One region of the Pseudomonas paeninsulae genome, then DNA from elsewhere that is predicted to be linked to it. Evidence: predicted binding sites of a transcription regulator. Region 1 holds the regulator's gene; each other region holds the start of a gene.
What was found. The regulator sigma-54, encoded in region 1, starts transcription at its own class of promoters, with help from an activator protein. The targets are predictions, from matches to a motif close to ANTGGCATNNANNTTGCTNT.
Positions count from the first base shown of each region.

Region 2: a site for sigma-54 is predicted at 4,284-4,303, ahead of nirB (nitrite reductase large subunit NirB). Genes of this name have one in related genera too.
Region 3: a site for sigma-54 is predicted at 4,399-4,418, ahead of VCJ09_RS11145 (saccharopine dehydrogenase family protein). Genes of this name have one in related genera too.

Region 1 is NZ_CP141799.1:4,217,953-4,225,808, reverse strand. Features, by position in the region: gene yjgA (ribosome biogenesis factor YjgA) at 1-162, opposite strand, end outside; gene pmbA (metalloprotease PmbA) at 280-1,626, shown strand; gene VCJ09_RS19510 (HPr family phosphocarrier protein) at 1,794-2,066, opposite strand; gene rapZ (RNase adapter RapZ) at 2,080-2,937, opposite strand; gene ptsN (PTS IIA-like nitrogen regulatory protein PtsN) at 2,940-3,413, opposite strand; gene hpf (ribosome hibernation-promoting factor, HPF/YfiA family) at 3,429-3,737, opposite strand; gene VCJ09_RS19490 (RNA polymerase factor sigma-54) at 3,927-5,435, opposite strand; gene lptB (LPS export ABC transporter ATP-binding protein) at 5,569-6,294, opposite strand; gene lptA (lipopolysaccharide transport periplasmic protein LptA) at 6,297-6,839, opposite strand; gene lptC (LPS export ABC transporter periplasmic protein LptC) at 6,826-7,395, opposite strand; gene VCJ09_RS19470 (KdsC family phosphatase) at 7,404-7,856, opposite strand, start outside.
Region 2 is NZ_CP141799.1:1,389,886-1,397,741, reverse strand. Features, by position in the region: gene VCJ09_RS06355 (pirin family protein) at 1-107, shown strand, start outside; gene VCJ09_RS06350 (monovalent cation:proton antiporter-2 (CPA2) family protein) at 504-2,309, shown strand; gene VCJ09_RS06345 (GGDEF domain-containing protein) at 2,515-3,567, shown strand; gene VCJ09_RS06340 (hypothetical protein) at 3,564-3,701, opposite strand; gene nirB (nitrite reductase large subunit NirB) at 4,530-7,088, shown strand; gene nirD (nitrite reductase small subunit NirD) at 7,088-7,480, shown strand; partial or broken gene VCJ09_RS06325 (hypothetical protein) at 7,749-7,856, shown strand, end outside.
Region 3 is NZ_CP141799.1:2,398,799-2,406,654, forward strand. Features, by position in the region: gene VCJ09_RS11125 (ABC transporter permease) at 1-577, opposite strand, end outside; gene VCJ09_RS11130 (ABC transporter permease) at 574-1,269, opposite strand; gene VCJ09_RS11135 (ABC transporter substrate-binding protein) at 1,328-2,080, opposite strand; gene VCJ09_RS11140 (ABC transporter ATP-binding protein) at 2,095-2,868, opposite strand; gene VCJ09_RS11145 (saccharopine dehydrogenase family protein) at 3,258-4,355, opposite strand; gene VCJ09_RS11150 (Orn/Lys/Arg family decarboxylase) at 4,724-6,994, shown strand; gene VCJ09_RS11155 (crotonase/enoyl-CoA hydratase family protein) at 7,234-7,856, shown strand, end outside.

The DNA.
Region 1 (7,856 bases):
CTCTTCGAGGGCGCGGCGCATTTCGTCGGTCAACGGCAGTTTGTTGAGCAAGTCGGGCTTCAGGGTGGTCAGGCGTTGACCCAGGTCTTGCAAGGCGTGCAGCTCGCGCTTGACCTGGGTTTTACTCTTCTCGCCGGAGAAGTCATCAAGATATTCAGGCATGGGGGGGGTCCAATGGAAAACGCCGCCATGATAGCAAGTATCCAACTGCAAGCGTTCAGCCCGCAGCATCACGCGCGAAGCTCGCAGTAGATCCGGAACAGATTCTTAGGAGTGGTTATGAGTGCAGTAGATAGTGTCGGCCCCGAAGCCGTGCCGCAGTTGCAGGCCCAGGTCGAGCAGATTATCGCCGAGGCGAAGAAGCAGGGCGCCAGTGGCTGTGAGGTGGCCGTGTCGGTGGAACAAGGCTTGTCCACGTCGGTTCGCCAGGGCGAAGTCGAAACGGTCGAATTCAATCGTGACCAGGGTTTCGGTATCACCCTGTATGTCGGCCAGCGCAAGGGCTCGGCCAGCACCTCGGCAAGTGGCGATGCCGCTATCCGGGAAACCGTGGCGGCGGCTCTGGCGATCGCCAAGCATGCGTCGGAAGATGAGGCAGCAGGCTTGGCCGATGCCGAGCTGATGGCGCGCGAGTTTCCGCAACTGGATTTGTATCACGCCTGGGCGGTCAGTCCGGAGCAGGCCATCGAGCAGGCGCTGCGCTGTGAAGCTGCAGCCTTTGCCGCGGACCCGCGGATCAAGAACGCCGACGGCACCACCCTCAATACCCATCAGGGCTGCAGGGTCTATGGCAATAGTCATGGTTTCATCTCAGGCTATGCCAGCACGCGGCACAGCTTGAGCTGTGTGATGATCGCCGAAGATGGCGGGCAGATGCAGCGCGATTACTGGTATGACGTCAATCGTCAGGGCGAGCTGCTGGCCGATGCCGCAGGGATTGGTCAGCGTGCCGCGCAGCGTGCGGTCAGTCGTCTGGGCGCGCGGCCGGTACCGACCTGCGAAGTGCCGGTGCTGTTTTCCGCCGAACTGGCGACGGGGCTGTTTGGGCATTTCCTCGCGGCTATTTCCGGCGGCAACCTGTACCGTAAGTCATCCTTTCTCGAAGGTGCCCTGGGCCAGCAGTTGTTCCCCGAGTGGCTGACTCTCGACGAGCGTCCGCATATTCCGCGTGCCCTGGGCAGTGCGGCCTTCGACGGCGATGGGCTGGCGACCTATGCCAAGCCCTTTGTCGCGGGCGGCGAGCTGGTCTCCTACGTGCTGGGCACCTACTCGGGGCGCAAGCTGGGCATGCCGAGTACGGCCAACTCTGGAGGTGTGCATAATCTGTTCGTCAGCCATGGCGCGGAAGACCAGAACGCGCTGCTCAAGCGCATGGGCCGTGGCCTGTTGGTCACCGAGTTGATGGGCCAGGGCCTGAACATGGTCACCGGCGACTATTCGCGAGGGGCTGGTGGTTTTTGGGTAGAGAACGGCGAGATCCAGTTCCCGGTGCAGGAGGTGACCATCGCCGGCAACCTGCGCGACATGTTCAAACAGATAGTCGCGGTGGGTAACGATCTCGAGCTGCGCAGTAATATCCGCACCGGCTCGGTGTTGATCGAGAAGATGACGGTGGCGGGTAGCTGACGCCAGCCCTAAGCGGCAAGCTAAAAGTAAAAAACGAAAGGGCGCCCATTGGCGCCCTTTCGTTTGGCTGTTTCTCAAGGTTCTCTGTCCCTGGCAATCTAAAGCTGCAAGAAAAACAGGAGGTCAACTGAGTGAATACGAGGGCACACTGCTTGTCGCTTGCGCGCTTATTCGCCTTCGTCGAAGTAGTTGTTGATCAGTTCGACCAGGGAGTTGAGTGCGTCATCGTCCTGCTCACCTTCGGTGTGCAGGTGAATCGGCGTGCCTTTGCCAGCCGCGAGCATCATTACCGCCATGATGCTTTTGCCGTCCACCAGGCTCTCCGGTGCGCGGCCGACCCTGACCTGGCAGGGGAAGCGCCCGGCGACACCGACGAACTTGGCGGCTGCGCGTGCATGCAGGCCCAGTTTGTTGATGATGGTGACTTGGCAGGTGGGCATCGCGGCAGGATCCTTAGCTAAGGTCGCGGTGGCGAACCTGGACGTTTTTCAGAATGGGTTTCAGGGCCTCGCCCAGGCGATTGGCCAGGTATACCGAGCGGTGATGACCGCCAGTGCAACCTATTGCCACCGTGACATAGGCGCGGTTGCTGGCGGCGAAGCGGGGCAGCCATTTCTTCAGGTAGGCGAGGATGTCCTGGAACATTTCCTCGACATCGGCCTGGGCCGCCAGATAATCGGCAACCGGCTGGTCGATCCCGGAAAAATCGCGCAGGTCCGGCTTCCAGTAGGGGTTGGGCAGGCAGCGCACATCGAACACCAGATCGGCATCCACCGGCATGCCGCGCTTGAAGCCGAACGACTCGACCAGAAAGGCCGTGCCTGGCTCCGGTTGATTGAGCAGGCGCAGCTTCAGGCTGTCGCGCAACTGGTAGAGGTTGAGATGGGTGGTGTCGATTTGCAGGTCGGCGAGGTCGGTGATTGGCCCGAGCAGCAGACTTTCATCGGCAATGGCCTCGGCCAGCGAGCGGTTCGCGTTGGTCAGCGGATGGCGCCTGCGGGTCTCGGAAAAACGCTTGAGCAGGGTTTCCTCATCGGCATCCAGGTAGACCACGTCGCACTTGATATGCCGCGCACGGACCTCTTCGAGGATTTCCGGGAAACGCTTGAGCTGGCTGGGCAGGTTGCGCGCGTCGATCGACACGGCGACTTGTGGGTGGAGCAGTTCGGTGTCCTGCAGGGTGCGCTCCGCCAGTTCGGGGAGCAGGCCGGCCGGCAGGTTATCGATGCAGTAGAAGCCGTTGTCCTCAAGGACGTCGAGGGCGGTGCTTTTGCCGGAGCCGGAGCGACCGCTGACGATGATCAAGCGCATGGTCAGGCCCGGTTGAGTTGGCTTTGTATGTCCACCACGACCTGATACAGCGCGTCGCTGCTCTGGGCTTGGCGCAAACGCTCACGCACATCGCTGCGGTCGAGCATGCTGGCAATCTGGCGCAGCAGTTCCAAGTGTTCGTCGGTGGCCGCTTCCGGTACCAGCAGGACGAACAGCAGGTCGACCGGGGCGCCGTCTATGGCGTCGAAGTCCACCGCTGCATCCAGGCGCAACAGCGCACTGATCGGTGCGTTACAGCCCGGCAGGCGACAGTGCGGAATGGCAATGCCATTACCGAAACCGGTCGAGCCGAGTTTTTCACGGGCGATCAGGCTTTCGAAGATGTCTTGGCCATCCAGGTCGGGCAGTTCGCGTGCCACCAGGTTGGCTATCTGTTCGAGTACGCGTTTCTTACTGCCTCCCGGCACGTTCACCAGGGAACGGCCGGGGGTCAGGATATTTTCGAGTCGGATCATAGGAGGGAGGCGATCTCAGCGGGCCATAGCGCCCTGCTGGCGGTCGATCTGCTTTTCCTTGTGCTTGATGAGTTGGCGGTCGAGTTTGTCGGTCAGTAGGTCGATGGCTGCGTACATGTCGTCGTGCTCGGCATTGGCGACCACTTCGCCGCCGGCGATATGCAGGGTCGCTTCGATTTTCTGCTTGAGCTTCTCGACCTCCATGGTGACTTGCACGTTGGTGATCTTGTCGAAGTGGCGCTCCAATCGACCGAGTTTTTCGTCGATATAGTCGCGCAGGGCGTCGGTCACATCCAGCTGATGTCCACTGATGTTGACTTGCATACCGTTTCTCCTTGTTGCCGCGGATGAGAGGCAGGCTACCGGGCCTGCCGCCGGAATACTTTGGCGTGAAAGACGCTGGCAAGTCACACCTGGCGCTGTCGCTCGGGTCTTGGCAGTGTGGCTGCTATCGCGAGAGCGAGGCCGGGTATGACGTATGCCTTGTTTGTGGGTCTTTCGTCGAGTGCCACCTTACATCAATCGCTTACGCTCGCTAGAAGGCGCTATACCAAGCGATTCACGGTATTTTGCGACTGTGCGGCGGGCTACTTGTATGCCCTGTGCCTCCAGTAAACCAGCGATCTTGCTGTCACTCAACGGCTTTTTTGCATTTTCCGCGGCGACCAGTTTTTTGATGATGGCGCGGATCGCCGTCGACGAGCATTCGCCGCCTTCGGAGGTGCTGACGTGGCTGGAGAAGAAATATTTCAGCTCATAAATACCACGTGGGGTGTGCATGAATTTTTGCGTGGTGACCCGCGAAATGGTCGACTCATGCATGCCCACCGCCTCGGCGATGTCGTGCAGGACCAGTGGCTTCATCGCCTCGTCGCCGTAGTCGAGAAAGCCGCGCTGGTGCTCGACGATCTGGGTGGCGACCTTCATCAGGGTTTCGTTGCGACTCTGCAGGCTCTTGATGAACCAGCGCGCTTCCTGCAGCTGGTTGCGCATGAAGGTGTTGTCGGCGCTGGAGTCGGCGCGTTTGACGAAACCGGCGTATTGCGCATTGACCCGCAGGCGCGGCATGGCTTCCTGGTTCAGTTCTACCAGCCAGCGTTCGTTGTGCTTGCGCACGATGACGTCAGGCACCACGTATTCTGGCTCACTCGACTCGATCTGCGAGCCGGGGCGCGGATTGAGGCTCTGGATCAGTTCGATGACCTGGCGCAGCTCGTCTTCCTTGAGCTTCATGCGGCGCATCAGCTGGCTGTAGTCACGACTGCCGAGCAGGTCGAGGTAGTCGTTGGCCAGGCGTTGAGTCTCGGTCAGCCAGGGTGTCTTGGCTGGAAGCTGGCGCAGTTGCAGGAGCAGGCACTCGCGCAGGTCGCGGGCGGCAATGCCGGCTGGCTCGAACTGCTGGATGCGGTGCAGTACGGCTTCCACTTCGTCGAGCTCGATGTCCAGGTCCGGGTCGAAGGCTGCGACGACTTCCTCGAGGCTTTCTTCCAGGTACCCCTGATAGTTGATGCAGTCGATCAGGGTGACCCCGATCAGCCGATCCTTGTCGGACATCGGCGCCAGATTGAGCTGCCAGAGCAGGTGACTCTGCAGGCTTTCGCCAGCCGAAGTGCGAGTAGTGAAGTCCCACTCGTCATCGTCGTTGCTCGGCAGGCTGCTGGCGCTGGTCTGATAGACGTCTTCCCACGCGGTGTCGACCGGCAGCTCGTTGGGGATACGTTCGTTCCATTCGCCCTCTTCCAGGTTGTCCACGGTCTGTGGGGTTTCCTGGTGGTTGTTGTCCTGGTAGGACTCTTCCTGCTGAGGGGCGGGCGCCGGGTTTTCGGCGCCGTCGGCCAAGGGGTTCGCGTTGTCGAAGTCGTCACCGTCTTCTTCGCGCTCGAGCATCGGGTTGGACTCCAGGGCCTCCTGGATCTCTTGCTGCAGATCTAGGGTAGACAATTGGAGTAGGCGAATAGCCTGTTGCAGCTGCGGGGTCATCGTCAGCTGCTGGCCCATTCTCAGGACTAGCGATGGTTTCATTGCAGACCTTATTTGCCGGCGTCTGTGCGCAATCCACTACAGGGCGCCGTAGCGCCACAAGGAAGCAAATTATATGCCTGATCTGCAGTGGTTTGCCTAGCTCTGGCTGCTGTTCGGTTGAGGAAAACCGCTGTTACAGGCGGAACTCGTGCCCCAGGTAAACGTCTTTGACCAGTTGGTTGGCCAGAATAGCATCGGCATCGCCTTCGGCAATCAGTTGGCCGTCGCTGACGATGTAGGCTGTTTCACAGATATCCAGGGTCTCGCGGACATTGTGGTCGGTGATCAGTACGCCGATTCCCTTGGCCTTGAGGTGGTGGATAATCTGCTTGATGTCGCCGACCGAGATCGGGTCGACTCCGGCGAAGGGTTCGTCGAGCAGGATGAATTTTGGTGCGCTGGCCAGGGCGCGGGCGATTTCCACGCGACGGCGTTCACCACCAGACAGGCTCATGCCGAGGTTGTCGCGGATGTGGCTGATATGGAATTCCTGCAGCAGGCTTTCCAATTCTTTGCGACGACTGGCCCGATCCAGCTCCTTGCGGGTCTCGAGGATGGCCATGATGTTGTCGGCCACGCTGAGCTTGCGAAAAATCGAGGCTTCTTGCGGCAAGTAACCGATACCGGCGCGGGCGCGGCCGTGCATCGGCAGGTGGCTGACGTCGAGGTCGTCGATCAGTATGCGGCCCTGATCGGCCTGCACCAGGCCGACGACCATGTAGAAACAGGTGGTCTTGCCCGCGCCGTTGGGGCCGAGCAGGCCAACGATCTGCCCGCTGTCGATGCTCAGGCTGACGTCGCGCACGACTTGGCGGCCTTTGTAGCTCTTGGCCAGGTGCTGGGCTGTCAAAGTGGCCATTGCTACTGTGCCTGCTGTTCGGCTGGTGGGTTCTTCGGCTGGATCACCATGTCGATGCGTGGGCGCGGCGTAGTGATGTTGGTGCCGGTGGCACGCCCGGCATTGACGATCTGGCGGCGGGTGTCATAGATGATTTTCTCGCCCTCGAAGGTATTGCCTTCCTGGATCACCTTGGCCTGGTCGATCAGCACGATGCGCTCATTGGCGGCGAAATACTGGATGGTCAGGCCGTAGGCTTTGACGATCTGCTTGTCCGCAGATGGTTTCTGCTCGTAATAGGCGGGTTTGCCGACCGAGGTGAAAATTTCGATGTCGCCCTGGGCGTTCTGGGTGATGGTCACGGTGTCGCCGGTGATCTTCAGGGTGCCCTGGGTGATGATCACGTCGCCGCGATAGACCGCGACGCCTTGTCGATCATCGAGTTCGGCACTGTCGGCCTGTACGCGAATCGGTTGCTCACGGTCAGTGGGCAGCGCCCAAGCGCACGCGCTTCCGAGCGCGACGCTCAAGCTGAGCAAAAAGGGGAAGGTTTTAACGAACCTCATGCTGGCCTCTTACGTTGGACAGCAGGAGCATCCTGCCGTCATTCAAATACGCTTTCATTCCTTGTGCCGTGGTCACTCCATTGGCCGCGACGATTCTAACGGCTTGCTGGGTCTGCGCATATTCCTTATCCGGAAATACGGTCAGGCGGCTGGTGGTCAGGATAGTTGGGCGGCCCTTGGCATCGGTGCGTTCGACGCGGACGTTGTCGATCAATTCCACTTCCTTGCCTTGCGGCGCCACTTCGGCGCGCTCGCTACTCACCTTCCAGGGTAGTTCGGTGCCGCGATACAGGTGCAGGAAGGGGCTGGTCAGCAGGGTGATGTCGCTGCTCTTGATGTGCTCCAGCTTGTCGCTGGTCATCTGGTAATGCAGCTTGCCGTCGGCCTGGTATTGCACGGTAGTGGCATTGACCACATAGAAGTCGATGGCGTTTTCGTCGCTGGCTCGTACCGGCTGCTCGGAGAAACTGTCGGGGTTGATGTTCCAGTAGCCTACGGCGGCAAGCAGTGCGGCCGCGAACGTGTAAAGGACGGGTGTCAGCAATTTGCGCAGCATAGTGGGCTCTACAGGTAGGCGGCTTGGGCGGCGTCGAGGCTGCCTTGGGCGCGCATGATCAGCTCGCAGAATTCGCGGGCTGCGCCTTCGCCGCCGCGGGCCTGGGTCACGCCATGGGCATGCTGGCGCACAAACGCGTCTGCGCTGGCGACCGCCATGCCCAGGCCAACCCGGCGGATCACCGGCAGGTCCGGCAGGTCGTCACCCAAATAGGCGACTTGCTCATAGCTTAGGCCGAGTTCGCCGAGCAGCTCATCCAGGACGACAAGCTTGTCTTCGCGGCCCTGGTACAGGTGCTGGATGCCCAGATTTTTTGCCCGGCGTTCGACTACCGGAGTCGTGCGTCCGCTGATTATGGCGGTGCGCACGCCCGAAGCGATCAGCATCTTGATGCCGTGGCCGTCGAGGGTGTTGAACGTCTTGAACTCGCTACCGTCGACCAGGAAGTAGAGCTTGCCGTC
Region 2 (7,856 bases), 2.5 Mb from region 1:
GCCAAGCCCAGCACGACTGGCAAGCGGGGCACCCGCGTTTCGGCCGGGTCGAGGGCTACGACGGCGCGCCATTGGTAGCGCCCAGCCTGCCATGGTCGAGCGACTGAACCGACGCGGCGGCCGGTGCGGGCGCCGACCCGCCATTCAATAGGCTATGTCCCATGAAACGTGCAGGCCGGCAAGGTGCTGGGCGGGGGCGATGATTCGTAGGGCGAGTTAGTGGCGCAGAGGCGGGTTGGCAAAGTAACGGCGGAAGTTGTGCGCCGCGTAACCCACCAAGCGGTGATCGGCCAGCCCCATCTGGTGGGTTACGGCGCAACTGACTACGCATCAGCAGAGAGCCCGTGGTCATGCGCCTAACCGACCCTAGAAAAGCTGCGTGCAACACGTAATCAGGCATAGCCATTGAATAACCCGCGCCCCCGGCCATGCCTGGGGGCGCCAACCCTATGCTGCAAACGCTACCCTACGCCGCCCAGCCCATCGCCAGTCAAGGAGTCACCATGGCCGAACCAGGCAGCCTGCTACAGACCGCCGTGGTATTCCTCCTCGCCGCAGTATTGATCGTGCCCCTGGCCAAACGCCTGCAACTGGGCGCGGTACTCGGCTACCTGCTGGCCGGGGTGCTGATCGGCCCGGCGGCCCTGCGCCTGGTGGACGACCCGCAAAGCGTCAGCCATATCTCCGAGCTGGGGGTAGTGCTGCTGTTGTTCATCATCGGCCTGGAATTGTCGCCCCGGCGCCTGTGGGTGATGCGCAAGTCGGTATTCGGCGTCGGCATGGCCCAGGTGCTGCTGACCGGCCTGGTGATCGGCGCGGTGGCCATGTTCGGCTTCGCCCAGCCGCTGAAGACCGCACTGGTGCTCGGCCTCGGCCTGGCGCTGTCGTCGACTGCCTTCGGCCTGCAACTGCTCGCCGAACGCAAGGAGCTGACCAGTCCCCACGGTCGCCTTGCCTTCGCCATTTTGCTGTTCCAGGACATCGCCGCCATCCCGCTGATCGCCCTGGTGCCGTTGCTCAGTAGCACTGGGACGGCGCCCGACGCCGGCAGCGACCTCGGCCAGTTGTTCAAGGTACTGGGCAGCATCGGCCTGGTGGTCATCGGCGGGCGCTACCTGCTGCGCCCGGTGTTTCGCATCGTCGCCAAGACCGGCCTGCGCGAGGTGTCCACCGCCACCGCGCTGCTGGTGGTAATCGGCACCGCCTGGCTGATGGAGCTGGCGGGCATCTCCATGGCCCTCGGCGCCTTCCTCGCCGGCCTGCTGCTGGCCGACTCGGAATACCGCCACGAGCTGGAATCGCAGATCGAGCCGTTCAAGGGCCTGCTGCTCGGCTTGTTCTTCATCAGCGTCGGCATGACTGCGGACATCCGCCTGCTGTTCGCCCAGCCGGTGCTGGTGCTCGGGCTCACCGCCCTGCTGATTTTGCTCAAGCTGCCGCTGCTGGTGCTGCTCGGCCGCCTGCCCGGCGGGCTCGGCGCGCACAGTGCGCTACGCCTGGGCGTGGTCCTGGCAGCCGGCGGCGAGTTCGCCTTTGTGGTGTTCCAGATGGCCCGCGAGCAGGGCCTGTTCGAGCCGCGCCTGCATAGCCTGCTGGTGCTGGTCATCACCCTGTCGATGGCCGTCACGCCGCTATTGGTGCTGCTGGTGGCGCGCCTGTGCAAGGTCAAGGAGCAGCCGCGCGAAGTGCCGGCGGAGTACCGCGAGATCGACAGCGATGCGCCGCGCGTGGTGATCGCCGGCATGGGCCGCATGGGCCAGATGGTCGCACGGGTGCTGCGCGCGCAGCGGGTGCCCTTTATCGCCCTGGACACCGAGGTCGACACCATTGAGCTGTCGCGCAGCCTGGGCCGTATGCCGATCTTCTACGGCGACCCGCTGCGCCCGGAGATTCTCCACGCGGCCAAGACCGAGCAGGCGGAATATTTCATCGTCGCCACCGACGACCCGGAGATCAGCCTGAAGACCACCGAACTGGTGCGCCGCCTCTACCCGCACCTGAAGGTCATCGCCCGCGCGCGCAACCGCCAGCACGTGCATCACCTGCTGGATGCCGGCGCCCTGCCGATCCGCGAGACCTTCCATTCGAGCCTGGAGATGAGTCGCCAGGTGCTGCTCGGCCTGGGCCTCGACGAGGCGCAGGCGAACCAGCGGATCAAGCGCTTCCAACGCCACGACGAGGAAGTGCTGGAGGCCCAGCACCGGGTCTACAACGACAAGGCCGCAGTGCTGCAAACCGCCCGCGAGGCGCGCACGGAACTGGAGACCCTGTTCGACGCCGACTCCAGCGAGGCTCCGCCGCAAGCCTAAATCCGTGGATGGGTTGAGGAGCGTAGCCGCGTCTAGATGACCCGTCATGAATGACTGCTGCCGACACATAGCTCACGCTCGGTATTACCTAGAAATCCCGGGACGACTCAAACTACACTTCAGATTCACCTTAGCTGCTGGTTATCGGGCAGTAACCTAAATAAAAACCCGGGGCTCATAACCGGAACTTGAGGTAACAGGTTCGATGCTAGGACGGCACTCAGAAAAAACGCAAAAGCGCGACGCGCGCCCCGAATTTTGGCAGCTTTCCATGCGTTGCTGCCAGTTGGCTGGCGGCGTGGATGTCGCCTTTTTCTTTATTTTTCTCATTCTTGGCTCACCCATTCTGGCCTGGGTTAACGTGATCAGCGTGGCCATGTATGTCTGCGCCTATCGCGCACTCAAACAGCGACGTAATCGGATCGCGATCCTGCTGATCCGCACAGAAGTGCTTGTGCATGCAGGGCTTGGCACAATATTGGTTGGCTGGGAAAGTGGCTTTCACTACTTTTTGCTAATGTTCATTCCGGCCCTGTTCGTTACCATGCGCGCCCGCAACGCCTGGATCCTCGCCGCGTGCCTGTGGGCCTACTATGTTGGGCTGGATGTACTCATGTGGTACATCGAACCTCTGCAACCCATTTCCTCAAATGCCCTGTTGGGTGTGCATGTTTTCAACTTGACTGTGGTGTTCAGCATGTTCAGCTATCTTGCGCTGTTCTATGTGATCACGGTAACCCGCGCGCACAATAGTCTGGAGCGGATGGCAACGACAGACTCGTTGACCGGCCTGTTCAATCGCCGGCACATGATTGCGCTGACCGAGAAAGAGCTGGCGCGACACCATAGGCTTCCCAGTAACCTCATCTTAATGTTGATGGATATAGATCACTTCAAACAGATCAATGATCAGTACGGACACGATATTGGTGACCGGGTGCTCGATGCTGTGAGCAACTCACTCAAAAGAACAATGCGTGAACAGGATTTTATCGGCCGCTGGGGCGGCGAAGAATTTCTTGCGGTATTGCCGGAAACCGATCTTGATCAGGCTGCTGCAAGCGCAGAGCGCATACGCAAGGCGATCCAGGCGTTGGTCATTGACAGTGGCTGCAATAAAATCAGCGTGACTCTGTCCATCGGCATCGCGCAGTACCGTACTGAAGAGTTACTCAGCAACGCTATTGCGCGGGCCGATCACGCGCTCTACGAGGGCAAGTCAGCTGGACGTAACAGAGTAGAAGTGGCGCAGCCCTAGTAGGGTGTATGCGGTTTTCGGCCTGGAGTGAAGACAACCGAGGCGCCGGACTCGAAAACCTCGTCGACGCCCTCGATCTTGCTGGTGCCATACATCTCATGCACCTGGCAGCCGACCTCGGCTGCCAGGTGCATCGTCCTAGCCCAGTGAGATCGAGTCGTCGGTATATGCCGCCGGCCACAGCCTTCAGTGGATCGGTTTCCAACGTGGTGCGTGCCAGCTCACACACTTGGACAATAAGGAACAGACCACGACATTGATCGTTGCTGAAGTCTGCTTCTGGCCGATTGTTGCCTATCGCGACCGGCTGGTCCGGGTCCAGCCTGTGTAAAAACGTGCACCGAGATCGATCCGACCAACAAGCGACCTCCAGTAATTGCAAATACACCATGATCGCCTATTTGGTAAGGGGTCATCCCCCCGGTAAATGCAGCCTGTGCAGCCGCCTGGAGCATCGTGCGAGGCCCGGTCAGACCCGGTCAGACCCGGCCATGCGCGACCGAACCGCCAGACCGCCCGCCTGAAACGCCCCAAAAAAGGGATCTACCCGCCCGCTCGCACTCTTATGGTTCACCGCCCTGCGCCTGGGCGATGACCACGAGGAAGCTGAAGGACGCCAGCGGGATCACCTCGCCATCGCCCGCCAAGGCCCGCGCTGTCTCTGCTTTGCCAATCCGCCAGTTACGCGTTGCCGGCTTCTACGACCCAGGCCGGATGTCGGCACGAAACCTGCTAATGCTCTAGCAACCCCTGCCAAAACCTCCGGCAGGACATCCCACATGGTCACCGCCGACCATCGGCCTACACAGGCACAGGATGGGTGAAACGGACAGCGCGGTCCGGGCACTTCACCCCACACACCCCATGAATACCAGGCAAAGACGCCTGGAGCTGGCAGACAGCTCCAGGCGTTTTTTTTTGCTGGCCGTGCCCCTGGCAACGGCTCTGACTGAGGAACGGCTATGAACTCTCTCGTCACTCCGATCAAGCGCGAAACCTTGATCGTCATCGGCAACGGCATGGTCGGTCATCATTGCGTCGAGCAACTGATCGAACAGGGCGCCCTCGCCCGGTATGACGTGCATGTGTTCGGTGAAGAGCGCCAGCGCGCCTACGACCGTGTGCACCTTTCCGAGTATTTCGGCGGTCGCGATGCCGAGTCCCTGGCCCTCGGCGAGCCCAATCTGTATGCCCAGCACGGCGTGCAATTGCACCTCGGCGTGCCGGTGCTGGCAATCGACCGCGAGCGCAAGCAAGTGCTGACCAGTACCGGACGCCAGGCCTACGACCGCGTGGTGCTGGCCACCGGTTCCTACCCCTTCGTGCCGCCGATTCCCGGCGCCGAAGGCAACTCGCGCCTGGTCTATCGGACGCTGGACGACCTCGACGCGATCCGCGCGGCAGCCACCAATGCCCGCCGTGGCGTGGTGGTCGGCGGCGGCCTGCTCGGCCTGGAAGCGGCCAACGCCCTGAAATCCCTGGGTCTGGAAGCCCACGTAGTCGAATTCGCGCCACGCCTGATGCCGGTGCAATTGGACGCCGAAGGCGGCGCCGCGCTCAAGGCGCGCATCGAGGCCCTTGGCGTCGGCGTGCACCTGTCGCGCGCCACCCAGGAGATCGTCCCCGGCGAGGAATACGCCTACCGGATGAACTTCAATGACGGTGAATTCCTCGAAGCCGACCTGATCGTGTTCTCCGCCGGCATCCGCCCGCAAGACGCCCTCGGCCGTAGCGCCGGGCTGGAGATCGCAGCGCGCGGCGGCCTGGTGGTCGACAACGAGTGCCGCAGCAACGACCCGGACATCTTCGCCATCGGCGAATGCGCCTCCTGGAACGGCAGCATCTTCGGCCTGGTCGCGCCGGGCTACAGCATGGCGCGCAACGTGGCCAGCCAGTTGGCGGGCGGCGACTACCAGCCCTTCACCGGCGCCGACATGTCGACCAAGCTCAAGCTGCTCGGCGTCGACGTCGGCTCGATCGGCGATGCCCACGCCGCCACGCCCGGCGCCAAGAGCTACCGCTTTATCGACGAGGCCAGCGCCAGCTACCGGCGTCTGGTGGTTTCCGCCGATGGCAAGCAGGTGCTCGGCGCGGTGCTGGTCGGCGACAACAGCTACTACGACACCCTGCTGCAATACGCGCAGAACGGCATCGCCCTGCCGAAAGATCCGTCCGGCCTGATCCTGCCGCAGTCCGAGGGTGCGCCGACCCTGGGGCCCGACGCCTTGCCGGACAGCGCGACCATCTGCTCCTGCCACAACGTCAGCAAGGGCGCGGTGTGCTGCAAGGTCGAGGCCGGCGTCACCGACCTCGGCGAACTCAAGGCGCAGACCAAGGCGGCCACTGGCTGCGGCGGTTGCAGCGCGCTGCTCAAACTGGTGTTCGACAACGAGCTGACCGCCCGTGGCGTCGCCGTCGACAAGAGCATCTGCGAGCACTTCGGCCACACCCGCCAGGAGCTTTACGCCATCGTCCGGGTCGAGGGCGTCATCAGTTTCGAGGAGCTGCTGGCCAAGCACGGCCGCGGCCATACCGGCTGCGACATCTGCAAGCCGGCGGTGGGCTCGATCCTCGCCTCGTGCTGGAACCAGCCGATCACCGACTCGTCGTTGCTGCCGCTGCAGGACACCAACGACACCTTCATGGCCAACATGCAGAAGAACGGCACCTACTCGGTGGTGCCGCGCATCGCTGGCGGCGAGATCACCCCGGACAAGCTGATTGCCCTCGGCGCCGTGGCGAAGAAATACGACCTCTACACCAAGATCACCGGCGGCCAGCGCATCGATCTGTTCGGCGCCCAGTTGCACCAGTTGCCCGATATCTGGGGCGAGCTGATCGCAGCCGGCTTCGAGACCGGCCACGCCTACGGCAAGTCGCTGCGCACGGTGAAATCCTGCGTCGGCAGCACCTGGTGCCGCTACGGCGTGCAGGACAGCGTCGGCATGGCCCTGCGCCTGGAAGACCGCTACAAGGGCCTGCGCTCGCCGCACAAGATCAAGTTCGGCGTCTCCGGCTGCACCCGCGAATGCGCCGAGGCGCAGAGCAAGGACATCGGCGTGATCGCCACCGAGAACGGCTGGAACCTCTACGTGGCCGGCAACGGCGGCATGCGCCCACGGCATGCCGAGCTGTTCGCCACCGACCTCGACGACGCCAGCCTGATCCGCACCATCGACCGCTTCCTGATGTTCTACATCCGCACCGCCGACAGGCTGCAACGCACCTCGGTCTGGCGCGAGAGCCTGGACGGCGGCCTGGACTTCCTCAAGGAGGTGATCATCGACGACAGCCTGGGCCTCGGCGCCGAGCTGGAAGCGCAGATGCAACTGGTCATCGACCGCTATGAATGCGAGTGGGCCAACGCCCTGAAAGATCCGGAGAAGCTCAAGCGCTTCCGCACCTTCGTCAACGACGAACGCGGCGACCCGGACATCCACTTCGTCAAAGAACGTGGCCAGCGCCGCCCGGTGCATGCCTCTGAACTCCACCTGATCCCCGTTACCGAGGAGCTGCTCTGATGCGCCAATCGAATGTCGTACGTGCCGAATTCCGCCAAGCCGCGCCAAGCCCCGCCGCGTGGCGCGCGCTGTGCAGCCGTGAGGATCTGGTCGCCAACTCCGGCGTGGTCGCCTGGCACGACGGCGCCCAGGTCGCCCTGTTCCACCTGCCGCACACCGCCGAGGGTGAAAAGCTCTACGCGATCGACAACCGCGACCCGCAATCGGGCGCCAACGTCATCGGCCGCGGCATCGTCGGCCAGCTCAAGGGCGACCTGGTGATCGCCTCGCCGCTGTACAAACAGCACTTTCGCCTGGCAGACGGCAGCTGCCTGGAATACCCCGAGCAAAGCCTGCGCGTCTGGCCGGTTCGCCTGAACGGCGATGCGGTGGAAATCGGCCTGCTTGCTTGAGCCCCTCAGGCTGCAGTCGGCTCGCCCCTTGAGCCGGCTGGCGCACCTATCCAACCGCCGGACAACAGCACAAAAGCCAACCGCGACAAGCCCGCAGACGGCGTGAACATATCCAGCGCCATCACGAGATCGCCTCCAGCTCGGCGGTAGGGCGGTCCGTTCGGAGGTACGGCTTCGGAGCGCAGCGACAACCCGCCAGCGTCTATGCCGCGCCGAGCAACCAATGGTGCACTGCCTGCGGCGAGTACACCCTACGAACCGCTGGGTGGCTGGCCTGCGCATCCTGCGCCTGACCTGCCAGGAGGAAAAACGCCTGCTCGAGCGCCTGGAAAACATTGAGAGCCTGAACGACCGGGGAAAGCTGCAACAGCGCATG
Region 3 (7,856 bases), 1.8 Mb from region 1:
CCGGCTGGTAGGTGCGGGCGATGATGGTGCGCGACATGCCGGTCAGCTCAAGCAGGGTGATGGTGCTGGCCAGGGCGCTGGCCTTGAGCATCAGGATCACCTCGTTGCTGTAGGCCGGCAGGCCGATGCGCGCGGCGCGCGGCAGGATGATGTGCACCAGGGTGCGTAGGTTGGACATGCCCAGGGCCCGCGCCGCCTCGATCTCGCCAGGCGGAATGGCCTGGATCGAACCGCGCAGGATCTCGGCGATATAGGCGGCCGTGTGCAGGGTCAGGGTGACCACCGCGCACCAGTAGGCATCGCGCAGCAGCGGCCACAGCGGCCCCTCGCGCACCGCCTCGAACTGGGCCAGGCCGTAGTAGACCAGGAACAGTTGCACCAGCAGCGGCGTGCCGCGGAAGAAGAAGATATAGCCATAGGGCAGGGCGCGCAGCCACCAGTGCCGCGATGCCCGGGCGATGCCCAGGGGGATCGCCAGGATCAGCCCGGCGATCACCGCGATGGCCACCAGTTCCAGGGTCAGCATGGCGCCTTCGGCGATCTTCGGCAGCCACTTGATAATCAATTCCCAGTTCATGCGGCGCTCCTGATAAAGCCGCGGCCGGCACGCTTCTCGAGCAGGTGCAGGCCGATCATGGCGAAGATGGTGAGGCTCAGGTAGATGAAGGCGGCCACCAGGAAGAAGGTGAAGGGCTCCTTGCTCGAGGTCACCGCGATCTGCGAGCGGCGCATGATTTCCTCCAGTCCGATCACCGAGATCAGGGCGGTGTCCTTCATCAGGATCATGAACAGGTTGCCCAGGCCCGGCAGGGCGATGCGCCACATCTGCGGCAGGATCAGGCGCCAGAGAATTCGCGGCTTGGACAGGCCGAGGGCCTGGCCGGCCTCACGATGGCCCTTGGGGATGGCCAGGATGGCGCCGCGAAACACCTCGGTGGCGTAGGCGCCGAAGCACAGGCCGAGGGCGATGGTGCCGGCGGCAAAGGCGCTGAGTTCCAGGCTGGCGAGGCCGAGCAGGTCGGCCAAGCTGCGCAGCAGGCTGACCGTGCCGAAATAGATCAGCAGCACCCAGAGCAGCTCGGGCACCCCGCGCACCAGGGTCGAATAGCAGCCGCCGAGCCATTGCAGTGATTGGTAGGGCGAGGTCTTGGCCAGGGCGCCGAGCAGGCCAAGCACCAGACCCAATGAGAGCGCCGACAGCGCCAGCTTGATGGTCATCAGGGCACCGGCCAGTAGCGCCGGGCCGAAGCCGTAGAGATCGAGAGTCATAATTCGTACCACCACAGGGACAGGCATGGCGCGACAGGCGCCGTGCCTGTCAGGCCGGTCAGTAGATGCTGAAGGGGAAGTACTTGGTGTTGATCTGCTGATAGGTGCCGTCGGCGACGATTTCCGCCAGTGCGGCATTCAGCCGGCTACGTAGCGGATCGCCCTTGCGCACGGCGATGCCGATCTTGTCGTTGTCGAACACCGGCTCGCCCTTGAACTCGAAGCCCGTGCCGGCGTCGCTCTTGAGCCATTCCCAGTTGACGAAGGTGTCGGCCAGCACGCCATCGAGGCGGCCCGAGGTCAGATCGAGGTAGGCGTTTTCCTGGGTGTCGTAGAGCTTGATATCGACCACCTCGCCGAGGTTGTCTTCCAGCCAGGTACCGGCGATGGTGGCGCGCTGGGCGCCGATCACCTTGCCCTTCAGGCTGATTTTGTCGGTCTTGAATTCGGCGCCTTTGGGCGCGATGAACTGCAGTTTGTTGGTGTAGTAGGGGGCGGTGAAATCGACCGCCTGCTGGCGCTCCTCGGTGATCGACATGGAGGCGACGATGGCGTCGAATTTCCTGGCGTTCAGCGCCGGGATGATGCCGTCCCAGTCGGAGGTGACCACTTCGCACTCAGCTTCCATTTTGGCGCAGAGGGCCTGGGCGATTTCCACGTCGAAACCGACCACCTGACCGCCGGCGGCGATCAGGTTGAAGGGCGGGTAGGCGCCTTCGGTACCGATCTTCAGTTTGTCGGCGGCAACTACGCTGCTGGCGAAAGCCAGGGTAGCGGCGGTGGTCAGCAAGATTTTCTTGTATTTATGCATGCGATGACGCTCCGTTAATGATTGCTGGACATGAACTGCCTGCAACGTGCCGACTGCGGGTTATCGAACACCTGCGCCGGCGTGCCTTGTTCCTCCACCAGCCCCTGGTGGAGAAACACCACTTCGCTCGACACTTGGCGGGCGAAGTTCATCTCATGGGTGACCAGCAGCATGGTGCGGCCTTCATCGGCCAGGGCGCGGATCACGCTGAGGACTTCCTGAACCATTTCCGGGTCGAGGGCCGAGGTCGGCTCGTCGAACAGGATGACCTTGGGCTCCATGCACAGGGTCCGGGCAATCGCCGCGCGCTGCTGCTGGCCGCCGGACAGCTGATTAGGGTAGACGTGGCGCTTGTCGGCGATGCCGACCTTGGCCAGCAGCGCCTCGGCCCGTTCGGTGGCCTCGGCCCGGCTCAGGCCGAGCACCCGGCGCGGCGCCTCGGTGATGTTGTCGAGTACGCTCATGTGCGGCCACAGGTTAAAGCTCTGGAAGACGAAGCCGATTTCGCTGCGTAGCCGGTTGATCTGCTGGTTGCTGGCCGCGACCAGGGCGCCGCCGTGGCTTTTCTTCAGGCGCAACTCTTCGCCGTTGACCAGGATCTGGCCGCGGTGGGGCGATTCAAGCAGGTTGATGCAGCGCAGGAAGGTCGACTTGCCCGAGCCGGAAGAGCCGAGAATGGAGATGACGTCGCCGTCGCGGGCGGTCAGGGAAATGCCCTTGAGCACCTCATGGTCGCCGTAGCTTTTGTGCAGGTCGCGGATTTCCAGTGCAGCTGGGGAGCCAGTCATTGAAGCACCTCTTATTATTCTTTTTTCGCGTAGCGGATACTGCCGGGTCACGCCGATCACTGCTGCCCGCTATGCGTCGCAGGCGTTCAGTATTGCGTCAGGCTGACCAGATGCAGGTCAGCGAATGCAAGCATTGCAGTCGCGCGCCTGGGCAGCTTCAAGCTTCAATGGTGGGCGCTTGCGCGAGCATCCGTCGAACGAAAACAACTAACCACATCATTCCGTAAATGACTCAACTCGCAGTCTGAGCGAGCCGCAGCAGGCCCGGCGGCGTGGTGCCTGCGGGCCGGATCTTGCAACGGCTGGGATGTCGAGCAATCCCAGCGCGTTGTTCAGCGGTAAGCGTGTCAGGGGGGTGCAGCAGCCGGGCCGCCGCGCACCGGGCCAACTCAGGCGGCTTTCTGGGTCTGGTCGCTGTGTTCTTCGTAGGCCAGACCGAAGCGGTTGGCGAGGAAGTCTTCCAGCGACACCTGCTCCTGGCTGATGAAGCCCGCTTGCGGCAGGCGCTTCTCGCGGAACAGGTCCAGCGCGGCGCAGATGCCGGCGGCGGTGGTGATCTGGATCGCGCTGGTCAGGCGGCCGTTCTGCACGGCGGCGAAGATCTTGCGGCTGAACACCTGCTGCACCAGCTTGCCGTCCTGCATGCCATTGACGGTGACGAACACCAGCACCACGTCCTGCATGGTGCTCGGCACGGCGCCGCGCAGGATGTCCTTGAGCTTTTCCTGATGGCCGGCCAGGCGCAGGTCTTCCAGGAGAAACTTCATCAGGTCGCGGTGACCCGGGTAACGCACGGTCTTGTAGTCCAGTACTTCGACCTTGCCTTGCAGGGTTTCACACAGGGTGCCCAGACCGCCGGAGGTGTTGAACGCCTCGTACTCGACGCCGTCCAGGGAGAAGTGTTCCAGGCCTTCCAGGGGCTGGACCATCTGCAGTTTGCCGTTGCGGATCGCTTCGCAAGGGTGGCAGTACTCGTTGACCAGGCCGTCGACGCTCCAGGTCAGGTTGTACTTGAGGGCGTTGGTGGGGAACTCCGGCAGGGCGCCGACGCGCATCTTGACCTCGCGCACGCTGTCGAAATCGCGGGCCAGGGAGTGCGCGGCAATGCCGATGAAGCCAGGCGCCAGGCCGCACTGCGGCATGAAGGCGGTCTTGGCGTCTTTGGCCAGCTCCATGATGGCCCTGGTTGCGTGGACGTCTTCGGTCAGGTCGAAGTAGTGGGTGCCACTGTTCTTGGCCGCCTGGGCGACGGTAATGGCCATGTGGTACGGCAGGGCATTGAGCACCGCGTCGTAACCGTGCATCAGTGCTTCGAGGGCGCCGGCATCGGCCGAATCGAGCAGCTGGGTGGCGATGCCGAGGGCATTGATCGCCTTCAGCGAACTGGCCTCGCGATCAGCCACCAGCACCTTGTAGTCGCCGGTGTTGTGCAGCAGTTGAGCGATGGTGAAACCGATGTGGCCGGCGCCAAGCAGGAGGACATTCATTGTTATTTTCTCCAGGGGTTTATTTCGGACCGGTTCAGTCTAAAGAGCACCTGGTATGACAATAAGACTCATAAACCATCGATAAGATGAAAAAATCCTACGTTTTGACGTGCTGCGAGTGCGTTTAGTCGAATCTACATCGGCGCGTCGCGAGGCAAGTGAGGGTGAGCATGGATTTGAGGAAACGGCCCACTTGATCTGCTACTCCATCATTGGCACGGCTAAATGACGAACTACCGCTGCGCTCTTTAGTGCTTCGCCTGCGCGATGCCTTGCCGACGCCGAGTCGCGCGGTTTCCTAAAAGGCCATTGCATGGTGTTTACTGACGGCAATTATCAAATCGCTCCGTGAGCACCGGATTACCCCAATGTATAAAGACCTCAAGTTTCCCGTGCTGATCGTGCACCGCGACATCAAGGCCGACACCGTGGCCGGCGATCGGGTGCGTGCCATCGCCCACGAACTGGAGCAGGACGGTTTCAGCATCCTGTCCACCGCCAGCTCCGCCGAGGGGCGGATCGTCGCTTCGACCCATCACGGCCTCGCCTGCATTCTGGTGACCGCCGAGGGCGCGGGGGAGAACAAGCACCTGTTGCAGGACATGGTCGAGTTGATCCGCATCGCCCGGCGACGGGCGCCGCAGTTGCCGATCTTCGCCCTTGGCGAGCAGGTGACTATCGAGAACGCGCCGGCCGAAGCCATGGCCGACCTCAACCAGCTGCGCGGTATCCTCTATCTGTTCGAGGACACGGTGCCGTTCCTCGCCCGCCAGGTTGCCCGCGCCGCACGCAATTATCTGGACTGCCTGCTGCCGCCATTCTTCAAGGCGCTGGTGCAGCACACCGCGCAATCCAACTACTCCTGGCACACGCCCGGCCATGGCGGCGGCGTGGCTTACCGCAAGAGTCCGGTCGGCCAGGCGTTCCACCAGTTCTTCGGCGAGAACACCCTGCGCTCCGACCTCTCGGTGTCGGTGCCGGAGCTGGGTTCGCTGCTCGATCACACCGGCCCCTTGGCCGAGGCCGAGGCCCGCGCCGCACGCAACTTCGGTGCCGATCACACCTACTTCGTGATCAACGGCACCTCGACGGCCAACAAGATCGTCTGGCACGGCATGGTCGGGCGCGACGACCTGGTACTGGTCGATCGCAATTGCCACAAGTCGATCCTCCATTCGATCATCATGACCGGCGCAATTCCGCTGTATCTGTGTCCGGAGCGCAACGAATTGGGCATCATCGGGCCGATTCCACTGTCCGAGTTCAGTCGCGAGTCGATCCAGGCGAAGATTGATGCCAGCCCGCTGGCACGCGGTCGCGTGCCCAGCAGCAGTGGGGCCATGGTCAAGCTGGTGGTGGTGACCAACTCGACTTACGACGGCCTGTGCTACAACGCCGAACTGATCAAACAGACCCTGGGCGACAGCGTCGAGGTGCTGCATTTCGACGAGGCCTGGTATGCCTATGCGGCGTTCCACGAGTTCTATGCCGGGCGCTATGGCATGGGCACGACCCGCACAGCCAATACGCCGCTGGTGTTCAGTACTCACTCCACGCACAAACTGTTGGCGGCGTTCAGTCAGGCCTCGATGATCCATGTGCAGGATGGCGGTGCGCGTCAACTCGATCGCGACCGCTTCAACGAAGCCTTCATGATGCATATCTCGACCTCGCCGCAGTACGGCATCATCGCTTCGCTGGATGTGGCCTCGGCGATGATGGAAGGCCCGGCGGGCCGTTCGCTGATCCAGGAAACCTTCGACGAGGCGCTGAGCTTTCGCCGTGCCCTGGCCAATCTGCGGCAGAATCTCAGCGCCGACGATTGGTGGTTCAGCATCTGGCAGCCGCCCCAGGCCGAGGGCGTCGACGAGGTGGCGACCGAGAGCTGGTTGTTGCAGCCGCAAGCCGAGTGGCATGGATTTGGCGAGGTGGCCGAGGATTACGTGCTGCTCGACCCGATCAAGGTCACCCTGGTGACCCCCGGCCTGACCGCTGGCGGCAAGCTCGATGAGTGCGGGATTCCGGCGGCGGTGGTCAGCAAATTCCTCTGGGAGCGCGGCCTGGTGGTCGAGAAAACCGGCCTGTATTCCTTCCTGGTGCTGTTCTCCATGGGCATTACCAAGGGCAAGTGGAGCACCTTGCTCACCGAGTTGCTGGAGTTCAAGCGCAGTTATGACGTCAACCTGGCGTTAACGGTCGCCTTGCCCTCGATCGCCAAAGCGGGCGGCGCCCACTACCACGGTATGGGCCTGCGCGACCTGTGCGATGCGCTGCACCGTTGCTACGGCGAAAACGCCACGGCCAAGGCGATGAAACGGATGTACACGGAGCTGCCGGAAGTCGCGCTCAAACCCGCCGATGCCTATAACCAGCTGGTACGCGGCGAAGTCGAAGCCGTGCCTATCGATCAGCTCGACGGACGGATCGCCGCGGTCATGTTGGTGCCCTATCCACCGGGTATTCCGCTGATCATGCCGGGCGAACGCTTTACCCCGGCGACTCGCTCGATCATCGATTATCTGGAGTTCGCCCGCACCTTCGACCGTAGCTTCCCCGGCTTCGACGTCGACGTGCATGGCTTGCAACGCAATGAAGGGCCGGACGGCAACGCCTACACGGTGGACTGCATCAAACTCTAGGGCGCGTTGACGGCTGGGCGGCTGGGCGACTGCGTCAGTCGTCAGCGGCCTTGCCGGACTATTTCCGCTAGATCAAGTGGTTACCATCAACAGTCGAAACGCTGCTTAAGTCCAATGGCGTGTTCTGCGTCACAGAGGCCGGCATCGACATTTATGCCGTGCTTGTTATAGTTGCCCGGTTGTAACCACAAGAATGTCTCTGTGCGCGTTCGCGCCTTTTGTTGCTGAGGATGACTGCCGTGTCCGACTACAAAGCCTTTAGTGTCGAGTTGGCAGATAAGATCGCCCACGTGGTGATCAACCGCCCGGAAAAAATCAACGCCATGAGTGCCGACTTCTGGACGGAGATCATCGAGATCTTTCGCTGGATCGACACCACGGACGAGGTGCGGGTGGTGGTGCTGTCGGGGGCCGGCAAGCATTTTTCCTCCGGTATCGACCTGATGATGTTGGCCCAACTCGGCAGCCAGATGGGCCCGGATGTCGGCCGCAACGCGGAAAAACTGCGGCGTAAAATCCTCGAGCTGCAAGCCTCGTTCAATGCTGTCGACCAGTGTCGCAAGCCGGTATTGGCGGCGATCCAGGGTTATTGTCTGGGCGGCGCCATCGACCTGGTCTCGGCCTGCGACATGCGCTACTCGACGGTCGACGCGCAGTTCTCGATCAAGGAAATCGATATTGGCATGGCCGCCGATGTTGGCACCTTGCAGCGCCTGCCGCGGATCATTGGCGACGGCATGATGCGTGAGCTGGCGTTCACCGGGCGTACCATCGACGGTGAAGAAGCGCGCAGCATCGGCCTGGTCAATCGCACTTTCGCTGACATGCCCGCCTTGCTCGACGGGGTGATGGGCATTGCCCG